Pedobacter ginsengisoli: one gene and its partner. Each later gene encodes a partner of the first gene's protein in a complex. Links are inferred from orthologs where the notes say so. Each region holds a gene or a part of one and is shown on either strand. Other genes may lie near its edges.

Region 1 (12,069 bases):
AAAAAATGGTATTAAATGGCGGTCTGCTAACAGAATTTTCCCTGCACACCAATCCCGATAAGGAGAATTTTCCTAAGCGAAACCGCATTATTGCAGGGCTTGCCGATGCCACAATAGTAGTAGAAGCAACCGCTAAAGGGGGTGCATTAATTACCGCTGATATTGCAAATTCATATCACCGCGATGTGTATGCTTTTCCTGGCAAAACAACCGATGTAAGCTCTGAAGGTTGCAATTTTTTAATTAAAACGAATAGGGCAGCGCTGATTAATCATGCAAAAGATTTGGTTTATTACATGGGATGGCATGAAGTGAAACCAAAAAAAACAGAACAAACTCAATTATTAATAGGGCTCTCAAATGAGGAACAGAAAATTGTTGATCTTTTACGAAGATCTTCTTTAAGGATTGATGAGCTTTCTTTGCAAACAGAAATACCTCAAAGCAAGCTTGCCATGCATTTGTTAAACCTTGAAATGCAGGGAATTCTGATTTCTTTACCAGGTAAAATGTATAAACTTAGTGGTTAGGCCCAGCCAGGTCTGTAATGAAATTTTTTATATACCTATATATTGCTTTGTTTGTAAGTCTATTGGAGTACTAGATTAAAATAATATTCTATAAATTCCGTTATTTCAATATTAAATTATGAATATCTATTTATAAATAAAATTCCAATCTTCAATCTGTATTTTTGTGTCATGTGGTACAATAATATTTTAGAAACCATTGGTAATACTCCACTGGTAAAATTGAATAACATTACAAAGGATATTCCTGCTACTATATTGGCTAAAATTGAGACAACCAACCCAGGTAACTCAATAAAAGACCGTATGGCAGTTAAAATGATAGAAGATGCTGAGAAAAGTGGTAAACTGAAACCTGGCGGTACTATTATAGAAGGAACATCAGGAAATACCGGTATGGGATTGGCCATGGCGGCCATTATTAAGGGCTATAAGTGTATTTTTACTACTACCGACAAGCAATCGAAAGAAAAGGTAGATGCTTTGCGTGCGTTTGGTGCTGAGGTAATTGTATGTCCAACTAATGTTGAACCTGAAGATCCAAGGTCTTACTATTCGGTATCTACACGTTTAGAGCGTGAGGTTCCGAATTCCTGGAAGCCAAATCAGTACGATAATTTATCGAACTCCCAGGCTCATTATGAGCAAACTGGTCCCGAAATATGGGCACAAACTGAAGGAAAGATCACGCATCTGGTAGTTGGTGTTGGTACCGGCGGCACTATTTCTGGTACCGGAAAATACCTTAAAGAACAGAACCCCAATATTAAGGTGTGGGGTATTGATACCTACGGATCGGTTTTTAAAAAATATAAGGAAACTGGAATATTTGATAAAAATGAGGTTTATCCTTACATAACCGAAGGTATTGGAGAAGATTTTCTTCCTAAAAATGTAGATTTTGATATCATAGACCTTTTTGAAAAGGTAACAGATAAAGATGCTGCCCTGATGACACGTGATATAGCACGCAAAGAGGGGATTTTTGTTGGTAATTCAGCTGGTTCTGCAGTTGCCGGACTGTTACAATTAAAGGATAAACTAAAACCTGAAGATGTTGTAGTGATTATATTTCATGATCATGGCAGCAGGTATATGGGTAAAATGTATAACGAAGATTGGTTGAGGGAGCGAGGCTTTTTAAAAGACGAAAAGCTTACTGCTGCTACAATTATCGACAAAAAGGACAAAACAGAAATTGTAACAATTGATTGCGAAAAAACCATTCTTGAAGCAATTAATACGATGCATATGTTAAATATTTCGCAGATTCCGGTTACCCAAAAGGAGATGGTTGTGGGCAAACTCGCCGAAGGAGATATTTTAAAAGCATTAATGGAAAATCCATCGCTTAAATCGGCTAAGGTTCAGGAGATTATGTCATCTGGTTTTCCTTTTGTTGACCTCAACACATCAATTGATAGAATTTCTGCGTTAATAAACAAAGAAAACAGTGCAGTACTGGTTGAAACTGAGGGTGGTAAGATCGAAATTATCACTCAATACGATATAATTAACGCTATTTCTGCTTAAATAAGCAACCGAGACAAAAAACCACTATACAATAAAAAAGCCCCGATTGGGGCTTTTTTATTTATGATTTAATGCGATGGGGCAGAAGCTTCGATACGCTTAATTTGTGCACCTAATGCACGTAAGCGAATGTCAATATCCTGATAACCACGTTCAATTTGTTCGATATTAAAGATTGTAGATTTTCCTTCGGCAGATAGTGCTGCAATTAGTAGAGAAACCCCTGCACGTATATCTGGAGATGTCATGCTGATACCTCTAAGTTTGTATTTCTTGTCAATACCATTAACTGCTGCTCTATGTGGGTCACAAAGAATGATCTGAGCACCCATATCAATCAGTTTATCCACAAAAAATAGTCTGCTTTCAAACATTTTCTGATGAATAAGTACGTTTCCTCTGGCTTGTGTAGCTATAACCAGCACAATACTTAAAAGATCGGGAGTAAAGCCCGGCCATGGAGAATCGGCAATGGTTAGCATGGAACCATCTATAAACGACTCAATTACATAATGTTTTTGAGAAGGGATATAGATATCATCACCACGTAATTCAAATTTTATACCCAGCTTTCTAAATACATCAGGAATTACCCCAAGCTCAGAATAGCATACGTTTTTAATGGTAATTTCAGACTCAGTCATTGCTGCCAAACCTATGAATGAACCTATTTCAATCATATCAGGAAGCATTCTGTGTTCAGTACCACCAAGTTTTTCAACTCCTTCAATAGTAAGAAGATTAGAACCTACACCGGTAATTTTTGCACCCATACGGTTTAGCATCTTGCATAATTGTTGCAAGTACGGTTCGCATGCAGCATTATAAATGGTTGTAGTACCTTTAGCAAGTACAGCTGCCATAACAATATTAGCTGTACCCGTTACAGAAGCCTCATCTAATAGTATATATGCCCCTTTAAGGTTTGTTGCATCAACGTTAAAAAACTCTTTTTTAGAGTCGTAAATAAATTTAGCGCCTAATTTTTCAAAGCCTAAAAAGTGGGTGTCTAGCCTTCTTCTGCCTATTTTATCGCCACCCGGTTTAGGGATTGCAGCAGTTCCAAATCGTCCCAAAAGCGGGCCTACTATCATAATAGAGCCTCTTAAACCGCCACCTTTAGCTTTAAAAGTATCAGATAAAAAGAAGTTAAGATCAATATTTTTAGCTTCAAAAGTGTAAGTATCTTTAGATAAACGCTCTATACTAACACCCAGGTCGCCTAACAATTCAATAAGTTTGTTTACATCCTTAATGTCTGGGATATTGCTGATGGTTATTTTCTGATCTGTTAATAAAACAGCAGCAATGATCTGTAAAGCCTCATTTTTTGCTCCCTGAGGATGAATTTCACCCTTTAACTTCTTTCCACCAATTATTTCGAATGCGTTCATACTACTGTTAAGGATCTAAATTTTAAAATCGGTAAGGATTAATGTCTTTGTTTAGGATTATTATTACGTTGCTGACGGTTGTTGTTATTTTGTCGGCCTTTGTTATTTCTATTTCGGTTGTTGTTATTAGAAGGTCTGCTTACAACAGGTTTAAATTCAACCTTATTTAAGTTAATATTGTCGTCTAATTGAAGCTGACCGCCAGATAGTTCACGTAAATTTTTGAAGATTGTTTCATCAGCTACGCTATCTTTATTCCAGGTAACGTAAGCCATTTTCATGAAATTTGCTATACCTTGTACCATTGCAGCTCTGCGTTCCGGTTCATCAACAGCTTTAGCTTTTTCAATCATTACTTCAACGGTTTTGCCGTAATGTTTGTATTTTATTTTTTGCTGAGGATACCCAATATGATTAGGTTTTATTAAAGCCGCTTCAGGGGTAGGCTTAGGGTAAGGGCTATCTACATCTATCTTATAACCTGATATAATATGTAAATGGTCCCAAAGTTTATGTTTAAAATCGGCAACATCCCGTAAATGAGGATTTAAGAATCCCATTAGGTCAATTACCGCCTGAGCATATTTATTACGTTCTTCACGATCGGGTAATTCTATAATGTACTTAACCATGTTCTGTACATTACGGCCATATTCGGCCAGAATTAATTCGTTTCTTGTGGTATTATAGTCGAAATTCATTTAATTTATTTCTATGAAGTAGTCGTTCAGGAATAACGGCTAAATTTCTATTTTTTATATAATTCTAGTTAGTGATTATTTATAAGCGTTATGATCCTGCTTAAGTTAATGCAGATATAGCAAATATATATCTTATTTAACAATTCGCAATTTAGCAAATTTTAATAATAACTGCTTATTACCCAGTCCCTGAAAAAATACAGTAGCTTTTACATCAGGTAAAGTGCCTTCTAAATTAACAATTTTACCAAAACCAAACTTCTCATGCTCTACTTCCATGCCATTTTGGAACAAATTAGCAGCATCCGGAGCAAAACCAGGAGTTGGTACGTGAGCCTTTGGAAGCAATGAAGTGGTTTTTGGACGGGCAGCAGGAGAGCTTGTTCCTGTTGCAGTGCCCGACGAACTTGTCATCGCAGGTTTTGGTTTGCTAAAGCTATCCCTTTGCTGTGTCCAGCTTCTGCGTTCGTTATCAAAACTATCCTGTCCTAAATTGCTTTTGGCAGGTTTTACAACCTCAATTTCTAAATAACGGGCATTAATTTCATTAATGAACCTGCTTGGTTCACAGTTTGTTAAAGTTCCCCAGCGGTATCTTGAAGTAGCATATGTTAAAGTCAGCTTTTTCTCGGCCCTTGTTATAGCCACATAAAATAAGCGACGTTCTTCCTCCAGATCAGTACGCGAGTTCAGACTCATTTGTGATGGGAAAAGGTTCTCTTCCAAGCCAACAACGAATACGTTTTTAAACTCCAGTCCTTTTGCAGAGTGGATGGTCATTAACGAAACCGTATCTTTATCTTTTTCATCCTGTCTGTCGTCGTTGGTTAATAAAGCAATATCCTGCATAAAAATTGCAAGACTCCTGTCCTCAATATCCTCACGTTCAGCAAATTCTTTTATACCATTTAGTAACTCCTGAATGTTTTCGTATCGGCTACGGCCTTCAATACTATCGTCGGTATGTAATTCTTTTAATATGCCAGAGTGTTGTGCAATATAGAGTGCGGTTTCGTAAGCATCCAGTTTTTTAGACTCTGCAGCAAAGCTTTGTATCAGCATTGCAAAATCATTCAACTGATTTGCTATCCTTCCTTCTATATATTGTTGCGGATTGCATATTACCTGCCACATGGTGATGTCATGCTTATCGGCAGCAACTATGATCTTTTCAACGGTAGTATCTCCAAGTCCACGGCGAGGGTAATTGATTACCCTTTTTATAGCCTCCTCATCACTCGGATTAAAGGTTAAGCGGAAGTAAGCAATTAAATCTTTTATCTCTTTACGCTGATAGAAGGAGAGGCCTCCGTATATTTTATAAGGAATATTAAGTTTTCTTAAAGCCTCCTCCATAGCCCTTGATTGGGCATTTGTTCTATATAAAATGGCAAAATCGTTAAATTTAAGTCCATTCGAACTACGGTCCTGAACAATGGCTTCGGCAACTAATTTACCTTCCTCATTGTCTGTAAACGCACGTTGAACTTTAATCCTGTCGCCAGCCTCATTATCAGAGAAAACGTTCTTTTCAAGCTGGTTTTTGTTATTTGCAATGATGCTGTTTGCAACTTCAACAATGTTTTGGGTAGAGCGGTAGTTCTGCTCTAATTTATACACCTGCAAATCAGGATAATCGCGCTCAAAGTTTAATATGTTCTGGATATTTGCACCCCTAAAAGCATAAATACTTTGTGCATCATCACCCACAACACATATGTTTTGGTACGCAGCAGCCAGTTTTTTTACAATCGTATATTGCGAAAAGTTGGTATCCTGGTACTCATCAACCATCAGGTATTTAAATTTCTGCTGGTATTTATTTAATACATCCGGATGGTTTTTAAGCAAAACATTGGTTTTGAAAAGTAAATCATCAAAATCCATTGCCCCGGCTTTAAAGCACCGTTTGGTATATGTTTCGTAAATGGAACCCATTAAAGGGCGTTTATTGCTAATGTCTTCGGCCTGAATTTCAGGACTCTGAAGATACTCAGAATAAGAAACCAGGTTGTTTTTAGCAGATGAGATTCTGTTGTAAACAAAGTTGGCGTTGTACAATTTGTCGTCAAGCTGCAACTCTTTCAATATAGATCTGATCAGACTTTTGCTGTCGTCAGTATCATAAATTGTAAAGTTCGACGGATAACCAATTTTTTCAGCTTCAACCCTTAATATTTTAGAGAACACAGAGTGAAAAGTACCCATCCAGATGTTTTTAGCTTCCGGACCAACTACTTTCATAATCCTCTCGCGCATGTCTTTAGATGCCTTATTGGTAAAGGTAAGTACAAGAATATTAAATGGATCCACACCTTTTTGAATCAGATGGGCTACTCTATATGTAATTACACGCGTTTTACCGGAGCCAGCACCTGCAACAATCATTGCCGGGCCTTGTGTGTTTTCTACTGCTGCGCGTTGTTGGGGGTTTAAACCTGCTAAATAATCCAAAATCCGTTCCTGTTCTGCTTTGAGGGTATAATACTTAAGATATAATCTTTTTAGGTTACAAAGCTACATTTTTTAGGAGTTGTTTCAAAAAGTATCTGGTACTGTTTCCAATTCGAATTTTACTTAGACAGTGTTTTCAACAGCTCCTTGGCGGGAACAGATTTAACATTTCCATCTTTATCGCCAACTATCAAGTTTTCGTTGTTGGCCGCTGAAGATTCAGCAAGTTTACGAAGCGCCTTGTTAAGTCCTATCATTACCTTTTCAGTGAATGTAGAGTCCTGAATTATATGATCAATATTTTTCATGGCCTTGCTTTATTATTCTATCCCAAATATCGTTATTAAAAACTGTTTTTCCAAAGCTGTCGCTTTTAGCAATAACTTCAGGCATTAAATCCATATTATCAACCAAAGTCCACTCATTACAAATTGGCATATACAATTTTAATAGGTTTTTAATTCCACGGTAATATCTTCTTTTAATTACATCTTCGGGTATATTATGTCCTCCATTACTTACGCGTTTTGCTACCCGTTGTATTGCCATCTGAGGGGGAGCTTAACCAAAAATAAAGCAAGCTTACTTCATAGCCCTTTTCTTGTGCTTTCTTAACCATTGTAATGTAACTTCTTGTTGATAATGTGGTTTCAAACGCAAAATCAGCACCTTCATTCATTAATTCCTGGATGCGTCCTAACATTATTCTACCTGCTTCAAAAGCCACTCCCTCCGGATTGAAAGGTGAAATACCAGCTGCTATATTATATCAGCATTCACGAATTCTTTACAGTTCAGTATTTCTGGCAATATGGTATAACTAGCAGTGGTTTTACCTGCACCATTGCATCCTGCTATAATATATAGATTAGACATGATTACGAAGTTATCAAATATTGAGCAGCTGAGGTATATATTGTTACAAAGCATAAACTACATTTACGCTTTCTGATAAATCAATTAGCATAAATGTAGTTTAATTATTTTACTGGATACTTCCCAGGTACTTGCTGTTTCCTATTTTCTTCCTGTTTAAAGAACTAATACTTACATAAACTTCAAGCCTTTTGCCTGCCATTCCAGGGTTAAATTTAAAAGTACACTGTTTCTCGGTGCGCTTTACACCTCCAGAAAAACCATCTGTTTTATGCAGTTCAGGGCAATAAATTACCAGCATAACCTGATCATCAAAAGATGTATTTTTAATGTCGTTCTTAGACCAGTTAAGCTTTAAAACGTCGGGAGCCTGCAGCTCCATTGTTACATCTTCAACCATCGGTAAATTGCCTTTGCTGATTACAAATTCATGGTAAGCTACCATGTAATTTGGATATGAACCAATAACGGCCTTATGATAATTCTCAGAAAAAGCTGCACTAATCTCTGTTCTATGCTCTGCATGATGCATAAAGCCGATTGAAACATAAGGGTGGAAAGGTACCAGCAGTTCATTCATGAACCTTAACTTTTGCCTGCTTTCTATTTGAGCAGGGCTCTTTGTTTTCTTGGTTTTTTTCTTTGGAAGTTGACGTAAATAAGGAATACCTTTCCATATTCCTCCAATTACAGGGCCTATCTTACCAGATATTGCGCCTAAGATCCCTTTTTTCATTTTTGCCATTGTTTTTTAATTTTAAGTGTTAAATATTTAGTTAATTATCTTATTGTGCTCTATTACAACTACGCTTTTTTGGCTCCTTTTAGATCACCCTAAAAAGCGGTTAAGATGATAAGGGTCGTTCAGAGTCGTTTCAAAGTCGTTAAATAGTCGTCTGAAAGTCGTTTATTTAAGCTAGTTGAACCAGACCAAATCAGGCGTCAGTACAACGCTTATAACAATCCAAATCATTTCAGATTCAAAGTAAAACATAAAAGAAATATTATGGCAGTCCCAGGGGGTCCCGGACCCCCCTGTTAAAAAGGCTCAAAAATGCGGTCAGTTGGCTGGAATCAAAGAAATTTTTTTATTTATTTTTTTAGAAATAAGTGTTTTAACGAAATTTATTTCAATTTACTCAGGCAAAAAACCAAGGATAAGCTTACCTTTATTCTGATAGTAATAAGATTGGTATTCATCACTATACTCAATGGGGCAGTTCAATTCACGGGTCATATGATCTATGATGTCGGCAGCAAGCGAAGTTGTGATGTCGATTTTTTTGCAAGTTCCTCCAGATTTCCGGTTTTTCGTTCCGCAATCAACTTGTCAAACTGCTTACAATAAAACAACTTTTTTGATAAGCTAATTTGACTTAGCTTATTAATGGTTCTCTTTTTCAATTTTACTCTTCTTTGTATAGCGTGTTCAATTTATCGAGCTGTATCTCAGGATGAGCTTAATGATATTGCTGAACATCAGGTAAATTATTTGCACCAACAATTGAGGAAGCTGCTCAGTACGGAAAGTATAACTTTGGTCTAGATAAAATACCTAATACAGTTATTAAAGCAAATGTTCTGGCCAGTGTTATGAAAGAGGCTACTAAATTTGGAGCTGATGGAATGAGAGCTATTTCAATTCCTGCCAATCAATTACATTTGCTAAAAGTTAAACCTTTAAATCTTAGTCCATGGTTAAGGTAAATGCACAAATAAAACTTTATAAAAGTGGTCGTCATACACCATTCTTTACTGGGTATAGGCCTTTATTCAATTTTATAGATGAAATGAAAACTTCAGGCAGGATTAAACTGATAGACCGAAAAGAATTTCATCCTGGGGAGGAAGGAAATGTTGAAATATTATTTTTAAACAGGAAGTATCTCGGTGATGACTTTGGTGTTGGAAAAGTATTTTTCTTTGGCGAAGGCTCTAAATTTTTAGGAGAAGGAAGGGTAGTAGAAATACTAGAATAGTTATCCGTTGTTCTGTAGACTTCAACCCTAGGTAAAAAATGTCGTCTTTATATTCCATTTGTCAACAAAAGTATTGGACAGTTATAGTAATGAAAGTCATAATCATATTTGATAATGGGAATCTTGATAATTTTGAACGATGCATAACAGCCTCATCCGGAAGTTGTATTTGTAGATTTTAATGCAGAAGGTTTATAAACAAATAGGCAGATGAAAGAAATATTCGAATTTAGGGTCTATGAAAGGTATTACGATTTGTTGTCGAAGCCTAATAAAGCATTGTTTAATGGTGCCGTCTATATAATTAAAACCACTCGACAAGACCCTGTTTTTGAGGAATTACGTAAGGTTGATGAGTACGTAAGTAGTAATCTTAAAGGTATCATGTTTTCCTATACTACTATAAAGAGAGCTTATTCTGATCAGGAACTCAAGGATTCGAAACTTTTTCATTTTTGGCCGATAAAGCAATTTGGACCAACGGGAGAACAGTGTGGTACTGAGTACGACGATTCGGTTGCTTGTGATATATGTGGATCTGGAGGTAGACAAATATCACCTCTTTTTTTAGCAAAGGGTAAGATTCCTCAAAAAGATATTTCCCGCACATTCGGTGGAGAGGTAATTGTCTCCGAAAAGTTTGTGAGGTTGTTTAAAGAAAAAAAAATGCGGGGCGCAATCTTTAAGCCTGTGTATTTTAATAAAATAATCTCAAAATTTCATCAACTTATCCCCACATCAGAAAAATTAAACATTACTAGTTCAACAGTTGTAGGACGAAATGTATTTAACGCAATGCCTGAATATGAAAAACGCTCATCCTTAGGTGATAATCCTCGTCAAGACTATGTTTATTATAAATGCCCATTGGGGCACCTAATTGGCGGGAATCTAATTTCTGAACCCTATGTTGACGATCGTGTTAACTTCAAGGATTATGATATCTTCGAGAGCATTCAATATTATGGTGTAAGATTGAATTTATTACGGCCAGAACCACTTTATTTCTGTTCTCCTGAGTTTAGGGAAATGGTTATAGATGAGAAATTGACAGGCTTCGATTTTCAGATTGCCCGGGTTAAATAGGTGGTTAGAATTAAAAATTCTAAGAGTATTCAGAAATTCTGTAGGAATAATTCAAAAAAAAAACATTATAGTTAGGTATCTTCTTGTTGGAATTGATGAATTTGAAGTATTGACTACTAAATTTGTCGATTCATTCAATAGAAGGTTCAGAAAAATGGAGTTGATAGGAATCTTTGGTAAAGCCACCCATAATAACTAACAAAATATTATAATTACATTTCATAGAACATAAATGAAAGAATTATTTGAATTTAGAATTTTTAAAGACAATTATCATTTATTATCCCAGCCTAACCGCGCTGTGTTCAATGGGGCTATATGGGTATTAAAGATTACAGAGGAAGATCCATTGTTTCAAGAGATAGGCAGATTAAATGAGCATTTTAAGAAAAAATTGAATGATTTATTTTATGGAATAGGATTTTGTAGTAGAAGCTATACCAAAAGAGAATTGGATAGCGCTGATTTACTTCACCTTTTTACAAAAAAACAATTTCAACCAGTTGGTGAAGAATGTGGAACTATCTATAACGATTCTGTGGCATGTGAAATTTGTGGCGCCTATCCTGAGCAAACAGGGCCTCTCGTCTTGAAAAGAAAAAGTATCCCTAAAAGTGATGTAGCATCTACAATTGCAGGTGAAATGGTATTTTCAGAGAAATTTGTTGATTTATTTAAGAAAAGGAACTTTAAAGGGGCAAATTTTGAGCCTGTCTTTTTCGAAGATGGTCGCTCGGATTTTTATCAAATGAAATTTTTGACACCTGCTTTTTCAGTAGCAAAACCGACTAAAGTAGGATTGGATGTTTTTAACGATATGCCAGACTACGAAGACAGAAGCTGGTTTGATCAGCTTGGACGCGAAATTACTGAGCGTGTTCAATTCAAATGTCCAAAAGGACATTTGCTGGGAGGAAACCTGATTTCTGAGCTGTATGTTGATCGTTGTATTGATATTTTTGATTTGGACATTGCAACTACAAAGCAACTTGCAGGAACCAGAATGGGAGTCATCAGGCCTAGTGAAATCTTTCTTTGTTCCCAGTCTTTAAGACGGATGGTTGTAGATGAAAAGCTATTAGGGTTCTCTTTTGATGTTGCTCATATAAAGTAAATGGCTTATGATATGATACTGAAATCGAATGGTAATTATGTTGCAATTGAAATTAAAGATAATACAAATCGTATAAGTAATGATTACTGGGATGGGAATTGGTTAAAGTCCTTGATTAATATTCATTGCTGTGGATTTAAAGCTAACTTTTCTACAGATCTTAGAAGCACTGATTTTAAAAGTTTTCATGAAGACCTAATAAAATTATGTAACGATCAAGTTAAGCTTATCGAGTTTAAAACTCTGGAAGAGGGATTGTATATTAAGGGACAAATGGAGGCAACGGGAAACATTTTATGGGATGTGACTGCAAAAGATATGTTTGGGAATAGCTTAACCGTCTCACTTAGTACGGATAATTTTTCGCTTAATTTACTAATTAATGAAGTAAAAGATATATTA
Region 2 (12,027 bases), 3.8 Mb from region 1 along the record:
CAATAATAATAGACGCCTACAAAGAAAAATATAGTTAAAAAGCCTACCAGTCCCGAAATCCACTCTCGCCAGCTAAATGACCTGTAAAGCAGTAATGTAAACCAAAGCATGGCCAGCATTACAATAAAAGGGAAATATATAAGGGTTCCGATGGCAATAATCATCCCTACATCAAACATGGTCATAATGGCATTTGAAGCTTTCCCCATTTTAAGGAACTTATCCATTATCCATATCATGAGGAAATTACAGATTAAAGTGGGACTCAAAATAAGGAAGGGCATGAACAAGCTTGATGCCGTAACATATAATAATGCCGGCAAATAGCCCGGCTTACTTAACAGGCCATGATTGTTAACCACCCTATTAAACAAAATAGCCTGCCCAAAAATGATTATTCCTGCAAAAAAAACATTCCCTGCGGGCGAGAAGGTATTTTGAAGAGGTATCTGGATAAAGAATTTTGTATAAGGCTCTAAAAATTCGAACTGAAGCGATGAGGGTAGGTCTGCAAATATTGCCATGCGCATAAAAAAAGTATATGCGAATAATATGAGCAGGTTTATGGGGTTTAAATTTCTAAATTGATTGATCATGCCTGTATACTAAGGCAAAGTAAAGCAAATTATCTGGCAAACTGCTTCACAACTTTATCAATTACCGCAGCCGTTTCGTCTGGAAAATAAAATTGATGCTCCTGAGGATTGTTTACCCAGTTCTTAATAATTGGCAACCAGTTTTTATTACTTCCCCATATTACGGGTAGTCCAAATTGCTTTAATGCAAATGCGTTACATTGTTGTTCGTACTGAAATTTCATGGGAGCAACAAGCAATTTCTTACCCATATATAATGCTTCGGCCGGTCCTTCAAACCCGCCACCTGTAAATAATCCCTCGCAAGAAGCTAAGCTTTTATTGAACAACTCATTATTTACTGGCCGAACGGCTACATTTCCGTCTGTATAGGCTACTTTGGTATGTTTAGAGAACACTTCCCACCTGGTATCAGGGATTTGTTTTAGAATGGGAACCAGAAATTTATCATCTATTGCAGGCAGGTAAACCGCATAATGACCAAGGTTGGAGACGATCATGTTCCTGATTTCGGCACGAATTACCGGTGTATAAATAAAATCGTCGTACCTGTCGAAATGAAAGCCAACATAATGAGATGCCGGGGCATAATACTTCATCACCAGTTGTGCCCAATCAATACTTCTAGGTTTAGGAACTTTTTTTGACTGAAAGGAAGCCTGATGGCTAAGACCAACACTTTCTATGCGCTGACTTTTACAAGCCCAGGCCGTAACAGGCTCAAAATCATTAAGTATCAGGTTATAATCTTTAAGGGGTATACGGCGCATATCTTTAACAAAGCGCGGAAGATTCATCTCCTTCCAGGTTTCGTAATGATTTACACCACCTTTTTTGCCAAAGATAAAGCTAAAGCCATGAAGCTGATATTTCACCTCCTGTGTTAGTTTAACATCGGCCTGTGTACCGCTAATTAAAAGATCAACATCTCCATATTGCTGCAGCAATGGCACAATTTCTCTTGCCCGGCTAATGTGTCCATTGCCCGTTCCCTGAATGGCGTAAAGTATCTTCATCCGCACCGAATATCTGTAAATTTTACGCGCTAGGCAATTTCTAATTTAATCTTTTGTAATAAAGTATTAATATCCAATTTGCTGTGAAGATCTTCACTATCGGATAAAACACCTTCTTCTGCCTCATCCTTTTCAAAGTCCTTTTGATCGTACTTAAAAATCTTCCAGCTTTTATCGTAGTATTCCAGCGCAGTTAAGTTTTCAACCCAGTCGCCACTATTCAGATAAGTTACTTCCCCTTCCTCTGTCGTAATGGTTCGCATTTCAGGCTGATGAATGTGTCCGCAAACAACATATTCGTATCCCTTCTCTACTGCCAGTTCCGCAGCGGTATATTCAAATTTATTAATGAATTTAACGGCATCTTTAAACTTGGCCTTTATCTTTTTGGAGAAACTCATTTTCTCTCTTCCAACAGATGCCAGACACCAATTCACTAAACTGTTTATCAGGATCAGTGTATCATAGCCCACCGCCCCCAGTTTGGCCAGCCATTTAGAGTGCTGCATGGTTACGTCGAAAACATCACCATGAAAGAACCATGCCTTTTTTCCGTCAACCTCAAGAATCAGTTTATTTTGAAGGTGAAATGCCCCTAAATGTATGTCAGCAAATTTTCTTAAAAGCTCATCGTGGTTTCCGGTTAAATAATAAACGGGAACACCTTCAGCAACAAATTTCATTAATTTGCGAACAACCTTCATGTGGGTTTCAGGCCAGTACCTTTTACTAAACTGCCATATGTCAATAATATCGCCGTTCAGGACCAGCATTTTAGGTTTAATGCTTTTAAGGTATTTTAACAATTCCTTAGCATGACAGCCATACGTTCCAAGATGAACGTCGGAAATTACTGCTATTTCAACTTCTCTTTTAGATATCATCTTCCTCCATTGTTAATTCGTATGGGCTAAAAAAGAAAGCAACAATAGCAATTACACATACAATTAAAAACAATTCCAGCATGGGATATTAGTTTATTGCACAAATTTACAACACATAGATTAACAAGCTGTTAAGAGAATATTATGATTAATGGGAGGGCTAATAAAAAAGGCCGCCACTTTTTAAGGTAACGGCCTGTGTAAATTTTACAAACAACTATTATTTAGTCGCCTTTTTCTTTTTTCTATCGTCGTAGAATGCGAAGCCAAGACCCGCTACCAGAAGAATGGAACCGGCTAAAGAGATTTTTTCGCCCAGATAATATGAAGTTGGCTCAAACTTAAACTCAACTTTGTGGTTACCGGCTTCGAGCTGTGCGGCACGAAGCACATAATCTGCTCTGAAATATGGTTTCTTTACCCCATCTACATACATATTCCATCCTTTGTCGTAATAAATTTCAGAGAATACAGCGATGATGTCACGCGGAGCGCTATAAGAGTAAATCATATGATCAGGACTATAGCTATCTAGCTTAATTGATGCTGATGGATCTGCACCAACATTTTTAGAATTGAGCTGGTCTTTATACCTGATATCAACAATGGCTTCTTTTTTAGGGTCGAAGCTACTGATTGCTTTCATTTCCTCATCAGCATCTTTAACAAACTGAACGTTCTGAACAATCCAAGCATTTCCTGCAGCAGTAGCATTGTTTTTCATCTGATAAGAACCTGTTTTAGGATCTTGGGTGATGATATATTTGGTGTTCAGCATATCCAATACATCCTGATTGATGCTTTTGGTAAGCTGGTTGTCTATCAGTTCCTGATACCTTTTCAATTTTGCAGCATGATACCCCCCGATGGTTTTATGAAAAGCAGAAGTGCTTGCATCAGAGAAGGTGTTAATGGTTAAATCCATTACCCTAAAATCAGGATCTTTATCTGAAGAGATGAAGGTATCCACTTCACGTTGCTGGAAATGATTATCTAAATCAGTTTTGCTTGCGAAATTATTGTTATTCAAATAACGGCGATCAACCTGCCACATATCAATCATAATTGCGAATCCCAACAGGATAAATGCAAGCTGCATATTGATCTTTTTGGTAATAAGTGCCCATACCAAAGCGTAGCCGACAGCGATAAACAAGAATGAACGGATTGCATCAGCACGTGCGATATCGGCTCTATCAGAGATCAGCGCGCTAGCTATATTTTGTGCAACCCCGGCATTATTTTGAAGCATTTGTGTAAGCGCCTGCACCATTAACTGATGGTTAGCTGTAGTAAAACTAAACAGGGCTGTAGGCATAATGGCTACAATTAGTGCAAAACCACCTGTAATTCCGCCTGCAATTGTTAGTTTCTTAACAAGCGTTTTTTGATCGTAGGTACCTTCCTGAGCTTCTTTAATGGCAAGAAATGCCAAAACAGGAACCATTAAACCAACAAGTGCTAAAATAGATTCAACTGCCCTAAACTTATTATATAGTGGGAAGTACTCAAAGAAAAGATCAGAGATCATTGGAAAATTCTTTCCAAATGACAGGAACATGAAAAGAATGGTAGTACCAAGGATCCACCATTTTAACCTGCTTCTTACAATCAATAAACCAAATACAAACAGGAAACATACGATGGCGCCGAAATAATAGGGCCCTGATGTTCCCGGTTTTTCGCCCCAGTATTGTTGCAAACCAATTTGTCCTGCCAACTGGCCTATTGCCTGTGTAGGATCGCCTCCGGTGATACTTTGCAAAGCTTTATAAGTATGGCTCTCGGGCTTTACCAAAGCATCTATACTTGTTGCCCCACCATAAAGATCCGGGATAAGGAAAGTAAAACTTTCTCCAATACCCTGGCTCCAGCCGTAAGCGTATTCTTTTGACAAGCCATTTTTCTCTTCTGCCGCATCGGTAGTTAAGTTAGATTTGCCTCTGTTAGATTCTTTACCATACTCGTAGGTTGTCCACAGTTTACCTGTATTAACCATAAATGCAACCAGCATACCAACTGCTAAAAAGCCTAAGGCTTTACCAAATTCGGCAAGTTTTTTTGCCTTAAATGCATGATAAACCTCTATCCCAATAAATATCAGTAAAGCGATCATCAGGTAATAGGTCATTTGAATGTGGTTTGACCTGATTTCGAGCGCAAGAAATAAAGCTGTTAAGCTTGCCCCTATCCAGTATTTACCCCTGAGGGTTAAAATTACACTGGCAATTATTGGTGCGCAAAATGCAATTGCAAGTGCTTTATTGCTATGCCCCGCCGCAATAATGATAAAATTATATGATGTAAAGGCAAAAGCAATTGCTCCTGCAGCGGCCAGCCAGGGATTGATCCGCAACACAATAAACAGGAAATAAGCACCAACAAGGTACAATAAAACCGAATCTACCGGGTCAGGAAAAATAGTTTTAACAAGAGAGATTACATAAGTTGCTCCATTATAGGGATGCTGTACCCAAATCTGGTATGCAGGCATACCGCCAAAAATCTGGTTAGTCCACAACGGACCTTTACCATCTTTTTCTTTGTAGTGCATGATTTCGGTAGCGGTTGCTTTCGCTCCTAATACATCTCCCTGAGCGGGTGCCTTACCTTGCAGGACAGGACTGAAATAGACAAAACAGATGATTATAAAAAATCCAATAATGGCCAGGTGTATGCCATTTGCTTTTAACCAATTATTCATTAAGGTTTGTTTATGATTTAAACTAACCCCAAACTTAGATAAAAAATCCTTTTTAAAAAAAATAAAAAACTGGTAAAAGCGCCGTTATTTTACCTCCTCATAATCAACGAAATCGCCCAGTTTATCTGAATTCCCTTTCTTTTCACGAGGCGGCATGTACTCGATTGAGATATCACCTTCGGGTCTTGAATAACGCTGATTATTATACTGGCCTGATTGGTTTGCAGCTTGCTGCTGAACCTTACTAAACATACTTTTTAGTACCACCGGAAAAATTAACCGGAAGATGATCCGGATAATATATATTACCAGCATAGATATTAATATGAATTTTATAAGTCCCATTTCTTTAGTTTAATTTACAAATTTAAAATATAGACGCGCTTGCCATACCAATATTACAAGCGCAACCAGATTATTGCAAAGCAATTACAATATACCTTTTTTATTCTTCATCAACAATAGCGGCCACTCGGCCCACCTGTCCGTCTTCAAGCCTAACCTTTATTCCTCTGGAATGATAGGGTGCCGAAGTTAATAAATTGCTTACAATACCCCTTGTTAATGTTCCGCTACGCTGATCCTTTTTCAATATAATATCCACTTCTAAACCCGGATATATATCCTTTCTATTTTTTCCGTCCATTATCTACCAAATCTTTCTTCAAACATTTTTTCCATTGCAAACATCTCATCTCTCAATCTGGCTGCCAGCAGAAAGTCCATATCTTTTGCCGCTTTAGCCATATCCTTTCTGGTTTTATCTATTGATTTTTGCATTTCCGGTTTGGTCATATATTGTACAATAGGATCAGCAGCTATGCTAACCTGATCAACCTCCACATATGCCTTACTTCGCGATGCATTTTCAGAAAAATCCAATACTGATGTTTGCTCAAGTATTGCTTCCTTACTTTTACCTACTGTTTTAGGGACTATACCATTTTCCAGATTATAGGCCACTTGTTTCTCTCTTCGTCTGTTGGTTTCCTCTATAGTTCTTTCCATAGATTCGGTAATTTTATCGGCATACATGATTACCCTACCCCTATCATTACGGGCTGCCCTACCGATGGTTTGAATTAAAGCCCTGTCAGAACGAAGAAAACCTTCTTTATCAGCATCCAATATGGCAACAAAAGAAACTTCGGGCAAATCCAAACCTTCCCTTAATAAGTTAATACCTATCAGCACATCAAATTCACCCAACCTCAGTCCCCTTAAAATCTCTACACGTTCCAGGGTTTTTACTTCTGAATGTATATAACGGCACTTTATATTTAGCCTGTCCATATACTTGGTCAGTTCCTCGGCCATTCTTTTTGTTAGGGTAGTTACCAAAACCCTATCGCCCATTTTAATGGTTTTATCGATTTCGTCGAGCAAATCATCTACCTGGTTAATTGCCGGGCGAACCTCAATCAATGGATCCAGCAATCCTGTAGGGCGAATTACCTGTTCTACATAAACCCCGTCAGATTTTTGCAATTCATAATCGGCAGGAGTAGCACTTACATAAATTGTTTGCGGTGCCAGACGTTCAAATTCATCAAAATTAAGAGGGCGGTTATCCAGTGCAGAAGGTAAACGAAAACCATATTCTACCAGCGACATTTTGCGGGATCTGTCTCCACCATACATGGCTCTAATCTGAGGAACAGTAACATGGCTTTCATCAATCACCATCAAATAATCATCTGGAAAATAGTCCAATAAGCAGAAGGGTCTCATGCCCGGCGCGCGGCCATCAAAAAAACGTGAATAATTTTCAATCCCTGAGCAATAGCCCAGTTCTTTCATCATTTCTATGTCAAAGTTTACCCTTTCTTCCAGTCGTTTTGCTTCCAGTAACTGCCTGTCGTCGATTAACTGATTTTTCCTGATTTCCAGTTCTTCCTGAATACCCCATATTGAAGAGTTAAATCTGTCCTTTGGCGTCACAAACAAATTGGCCGGATAAATTGCCATATCTTCAAGTTTCTCCAGCGTTTTGCCGGTTACGGGATCTATTACGCTAAGTTCTTCAATGTCATCACCAAAGAATGATACGCGATATGCAGTATCCAGATAGGCTGGAAAAATATCCACTGTATCACCTTTTACCCTAAAAGTTCCCCTTTTAAAATCATTTGTGGTACGGGCATATAAAATCTCGACCAGGCTATGTAAAAAAGAGTTACGGGATATCCTTGTTCCAACAGAGAAGCGGAATACTGATCTTGAAAAATCCTCAGGATTACCCATACCATAAATGCAGGAAATGGACGAAACAACAATTACGTCACGACGGCCAGACATCAATGCTGATGTAGTACGCAGCCTTAACTTCTCTATCTCTTCATTTATACTAAGGTCTTTTTCTATATAAGTATTGGTGCTGGGCATAAAAGCCTCTGGCTGGTAATAATCATAGTAAGACACAAAATAATTCACTGCGTTTTCGGGAAAGAATTGCTTAAACTCTCCATACAGCTGTGCTGCCAGTGTTTTATTGTGGCTTAAGATTAAAGTAGGTTTTTGCGTTTGCTGGATTACATTGGCAACGGTAAATGTTTTTCCTGATCCGGTAACCCCCAAAAGGGTTTGGTAATGTTCATTTGCATCAACACCTTGAACAAGCTGCTGAATGGCATTAGGTTGATCTCCAGTAGGTTTATAATCTGAAACAAGTTGAAATTTCATCCGGGGTGTTTATGATTTAAATAGTCAGCGGTAGCATGGTATGAATTTCAAATTTACGAAAAGTTTATGGGGGTATCAAGGCTATAGCAGACACGCCCCCATATCTGCTTCTGCGCACTTTGTCCGGAGCTTCTGTACACCAAATGCGGCAAAAGGTACTTTTCTCCGCAGAAAATATGCGGAAGCCACACGCCAGGCATACATGAGGCAACAACATTTGCTTAAAGCGTTAAAAGGAACAAGCAATTGTTTTAAAGGGCAATTTTGTTTAAATTTATGTATGATATTCGAACTCAGCAAAATAAATTCACATGCCAATGTTTTCATTTCGGAGCTTCGAAATGAGCGTATTCAAAAAGATGCCATGCGTTTCCGCAGAAATATGGAACGTATAGGTGAGTTTTTTGCTTATGAAATCAGCAAAACGCTTGAGTATGAAAAAACTCAAACTCAAACCCCATTAGGCATTGCCCCAAGTGTGCAATTGCTGCAGCAGCCGGTTCTGGCAACTATTTTACGTGCAGGGCTTCCGTTGCATCAGGGCTTATTGAATGTTTTTGATCAGGCTGATGCTGCCTTTATTGCTGCATACCGAAGAACCCATAAAAGCGGAAGTTTTGAGATACAGATGGAACATATTTCATCTCCTGATTTAACAGACAAAACAGTGATCGTAGCTGATCCGATGCTGGCAACAGGTTTAACAATGGTACTTTGCTGCAAGGAATTAATACGAAGGTATCAAATCAAAGAACTACATATTGTTTCGGTAATTGCAAGTACTGAAGGTGTTAGACATGTAAGAGCAAATTTACCTAAAGCGAGGTTATGGCTGGGGGCTATTGACGAAGAAATGACCAGTAAAGCGTATATTGTGCCCGGATTAGGCGATGCCGGAGATTTGGCATACGGACTTAAGCAGTAAGGCGTTTTTACCATGATTAAACATATCTTTTTCGATTTAGACCACACCATTTGGGACTTTGACAGAAATGCTGAAGAAACTTTGCATGAACTTTATACCCATTATGAGCTTCAGAAACTTGGATTGACTTCTGCTGAAGATTTCATAACTACCTATACCGAAAACAACCATCTGCTTTGGGCCCAGTATCATGTTGGCAGCATTACTAAAGAGACACTAAGATCTGAACGTTTTAAAAAAACCTTTATCCAGCTTGGGATATCGCCTGAACTTGTGCCGCAGCAATTTGAAGAAGATTATGTGAGCTTAACCCCTACCCGAACCAATTTATTTGAAGGATCGGAAAAGGTATTGGCTTATCTGCAAAAAAAATATGCACTGCATATCATTTCTAATGGCTTTAAAGAAAGTACCCTGACTAAAATGGATCGCTCGGGCTTAAATCCGTACTTTAAGAATGTGATCATTTCTGAAGACGTGGGTGTTAATAAACCGGATAAAGCTATTTTTGAATATGCACTTGGTAAAGCCGGAGCAGAAAAACATGAATCTGTTATGATTGGTGATAGTGTTGAAGCGGACATTCGCGGAGCTCAGGGATATGGAATTAAAGCCATTTATTTTAATCCTTTAAATAAAGAAAAACCAGAAGATGTGGAATGGCAAATTACACATCTTGAAGAATTGCTATTGCATTTTTAATATCTAAATAAGTAAACTCCAAAAAATATTCAATGAAAAAACTCCTTTACATCTGCCTATTAGCATTAGGTTTTTCGGCTTGTCAGACCAGCCCTAAAGAAACTCAGAATATTGTAACACCTACGCCAAATGGTGTTCCGTCAGCACAATCTGCCGCCCCATCTGGCCCTGCTCAACAAAATGCAACTGCTGGTGAGCGGCCAGCAAATAATCCTGCACACGGACAACCTTTTCATGATTGTTCAATTCCGGTAGGTGCTCCACTTAATGCAAAAAATACGACTGCGCCTGCCAGCCAGGCTCCGGTTGCTGCACCTGCACCACAGCAAGTACCTGCAGGCAATAAAGAAGTAAAACTAAATCCACCACATGGACAACCCGGACACGACTGCAAAGTGTCGGTTGGCGCACCTTTATCCTAATATAATAACCAGAGACTAAGCGTGAAGATTCCAAGCATTAAAGGTTTTGATCAGCAAACCCTTGAAAAGTATGTGAAAAATACCGGATGGTTAATGCTGGCACGAGTAGGTAGCATGGCTATTAAAATTCTGGTGGCAATTGCTTTAACCCATTACTTAAGCAAAAGTGATATTGGAATACTTAACTATCCCGTAGCTTTTGTTACTTTTTTTACAGCTGCCGCTGCCTTAGGGGTTGATGGATTTGTAACCAGAGAGTTATTGCGCTACCCGGAAAAGAAGGACCAATTACTTGGCACGGCATTCATTTTAAAGGTTACCGGGGGGTTAATTATTCTTCCAATTATCTACGCAACCTACACTATAGTTAATAACTATAAAGTTATAGAAACTCCATTGATTTTTGTTATGACAGTCGGTTTTACCGGATTAATCCAATCATTCAACATCATAGATAGTCACTTTCAATCCAAAACGCAGGGTAAATATATTATGCGTGTGCAAATTGCAGGCAACCTGCTTTCTGCAGCAATCAAGCTGGCATTGATCATTATTGGCGCAAGTTTGGAATGGTTCGTTTTTGCACTTTTATTAGATGCTGTATTATTGGCAACCGGTTATTTATTTATTTATCAAAACAATGGAGAGTCAATCCTTAAATGGACATTTAAAACTGACATTGCCAAATTTCTTTTAAAAAACTCATGGCCTTTAGCGTTCTCAGCTATCCTTGTTTCTATTTATCTGAACATTGATAAGCTGATGATTGAGTATTATAAGGGGGCGGGAGATCTGGGGGTATACGCCAATGCCGTTCAGCTGGCTGAGGCATGGTACTTTATTCCCGTTGCCATTACTGCATCGGTATTTCCGGCCATTATGAATGCCCGACGAGATGATCCTGAGCGGTATCAGAGGAGGATGCAAAACATGTACGATTTAATGGTTTGGATTAGTATGGCCCTGGCAATAGTTATTACCATTAGCGCCCCGCTTATTTTCAGGATTTTATTTACTGAAGAGTTTTATGATGGTGCGCATGTATTATCTATAAATATCTGGGCAGGGATTTTTGTATTCCTGGGTACCGCAAGCGCCCAGTTTTTAATTGCTGAGGGTTACACAAAACTCTCTATGCTACGTACTGCAATGGGAGCCCTGATTAATATTGTATTAAACATTTTTTGGATCCCTAAATATGGGATTGCAGGAGCAGCTTTTGCCACGCTGGTTGCTTATGCCTGTTCCACATTTTGGATTTTACTTATTCCTAAAACAAGGCAGCAAGGTGTAATGATGCTTAAGTCGCTATTCTTAATTACATTATATCAGAAATTAAAAGGCTCAACAGACTAACCAGGATAGGCGCTACATAAATTTTAATATTAATATATTAGCGCTTTGCAATTAACGTTTTAACTTTACCACAAAATCATAACATATTAAAAATGTCCTTAAGAAAGGTAATAAGATCAATTGTATATAAGCCCAAAAACATACTGGAGCTCATTCAGCTTAAAGCTAAAATAAAAAACAGCACCGGAAAACTCCAGATTATTATTGGGGCACATACAACTGACTATAAAGATTGGCTACCGACAAATATTGAGAACCTTAATTTGTTAGAGATTGATTCGTTCGATAATTTGTTTGGAGATAAAAAAGCTGACCGCTTTTTGGCTGAACATGTTTTTGAGCACATTAGCTATGACGATGCAATAATTGCTTTAAAAAACTGCAACAAATACCTTAAAAAAGGCGGGGTAGTTAGAATTGCTGTTCCGGATGGTTTTCATCCCAATCCTGATTATATAAACATGGTGAAACCGGGTGGACACGGTGAGGGCGCTCATGATCATAAACTATTGTATGATTATAAAACGCTCTCTAAAGCGTTTGAAGAATCTGGTTATCGTGTAAATCTTTTAGAATATTATGACGAGAATGGTCAGTTCCATTTTAATGAGTGGGACAGTAAAGACGGGCACGTGATCAGATCTAAAAGGTATGATAAACGTTTTAATGAACCTTTGGGTTATTCATCGTTAATTGTTGAAGGTATAAAAGATTAGATTTATGCAAACCTTTGCTCCAAT

What was found.
Region 2: the proteins of CPT03_RS01560 (region 1) and uvrB are in contact, whole or in part, in a crystal structure (PDB 7EGT), measured with the Thermus thermophilus proteins. The link is inferred for Pedobacter ginsengisoli from one-to-one orthologs. Residues at the interface, in WP_096412145.1 of Thermus thermophilus: His654, Arg656, Phe657, Gln666, Asp668, Glu669, Lys680, Arg681, Leu682, Ser683, Lys685, Tyr686, Ala687; in WP_096411307.1 of Thermus thermophilus: Glu23, Leu25, Arg26, Asp27, Gly28, Glu29, Arg30, Phe31, Arg55, Glu326, Asp327, Phe328, Glu379, Ser382, Gln383, His398, Gly400, Arg401.

The regions. Positions count from the first base shown.
Region 1 is NZ_CP024091.1:399,609-411,677, forward strand. The notes cover bases 3,952-6,928. They hold CPT03_RS01560 (ATP-dependent helicase), read right to left. Parts: upstream 6,613-6,928; coding sequence 4,291-6,612; downstream 3,952-4,290. Other genes in these bases: CPT03_RS01555 (DUF4290 domain-containing protein), read right to left, coding at 3,952-4,158; CPT03_RS01565 (hypothetical protein), read right to left, coding at 6,732-6,920; CPT03_RS23020 (hypothetical protein), read right to left, coding at 6,907-6,928. Outside these bases: DNA-processing protein DprA, read left to right, coding at 1-530; CPT03_RS01545 (pyridoxal-phosphate dependent enzyme), read left to right, coding at 702-2,063; murA (UDP-N-acetylglucosamine 1-carboxyvinyltransferase), read right to left, coding at 2,132-3,457; more of CPT03_RS01555, read right to left, coding at 3,496-3,951; more of CPT03_RS23020, read right to left, coding at 6,929-7,161; CPT03_RS23025 (hypothetical protein), read right to left, coding at 7,127-7,315; CPT03_RS01575 (DUF6266 family protein), read right to left, coding at 7,598-8,224; CPT03_RS01580 (hypothetical protein), read left to right, coding at 9,183-9,467; CPT03_RS01585 (hypothetical protein), read left to right, coding at 9,678-10,553; CPT03_RS01590 (hypothetical protein), read left to right, coding at 10,786-11,667; CPT03_RS01595 (hypothetical protein), read left to right, coding at 11,680-12,069. UniProt on the Escherichia coli protein: A helicase with DNA-dependent ATPase activity. Unwinds DNA duplexes with 3'-5' polarity. Translocates on single-stranded DNA with 3'-5' polarity. Initiates unwinding more efficiently from a nicked substrate than double-stranded DNA.
Region 2 is NZ_CP024091.1:4,172,253-4,184,279, forward strand. Bases 5,365-8,299 are described here. They hold uvrB (excinuclease ABC subunit UvrB), read right to left. Parts: upstream 7,883-8,299; coding sequence 5,846-7,882; downstream 5,365-5,845. Other genes in these bases: CPT03_RS17185 (DUF4834 family protein), read right to left, coding at 5,365-5,545; CPT03_RS17190 (YwbE family protein), read right to left, coding at 5,646-5,846; upp (uracil phosphoribosyltransferase), read left to right, coding at 8,163-8,299. Outside these bases: CPT03_RS17165 (DUF6427 family protein), read right to left, coding at 1-596; CPT03_RS17170 (glycosyltransferase family protein), read right to left, coding at 626-1,612; CPT03_RS17175 (UDP-2,3-diacylglucosamine diphosphatase), read right to left, coding at 1,642-2,493; CPT03_RS17180 (YfhO family protein), read right to left, coding at 2,717-5,200; more of CPT03_RS17185, read right to left, coding at 5,285-5,364; more of upp, read left to right, coding at 8,300-8,807; CPT03_RS17205 (YjjG family noncanonical pyrimidine nucleotidase), read left to right, coding at 8,820-9,509; CPT03_RS17210 (hypothetical protein), read left to right, coding at 9,542-9,931; CPT03_RS17215 (flippase), read left to right, coding at 9,953-11,287; CPT03_RS17220 (class I SAM-dependent methyltransferase), read left to right, coding at 11,380-12,003; CPT03_RS17225 (glycosyltransferase), read left to right, coding at 12,008-12,027. UniProt on the Escherichia coli protein: The UvrABC repair system catalyzes the recognition and processing of DNA lesions. A damage recognition complex composed of 2 UvrA and 2 UvrB subunits scans DNA for abnormalities.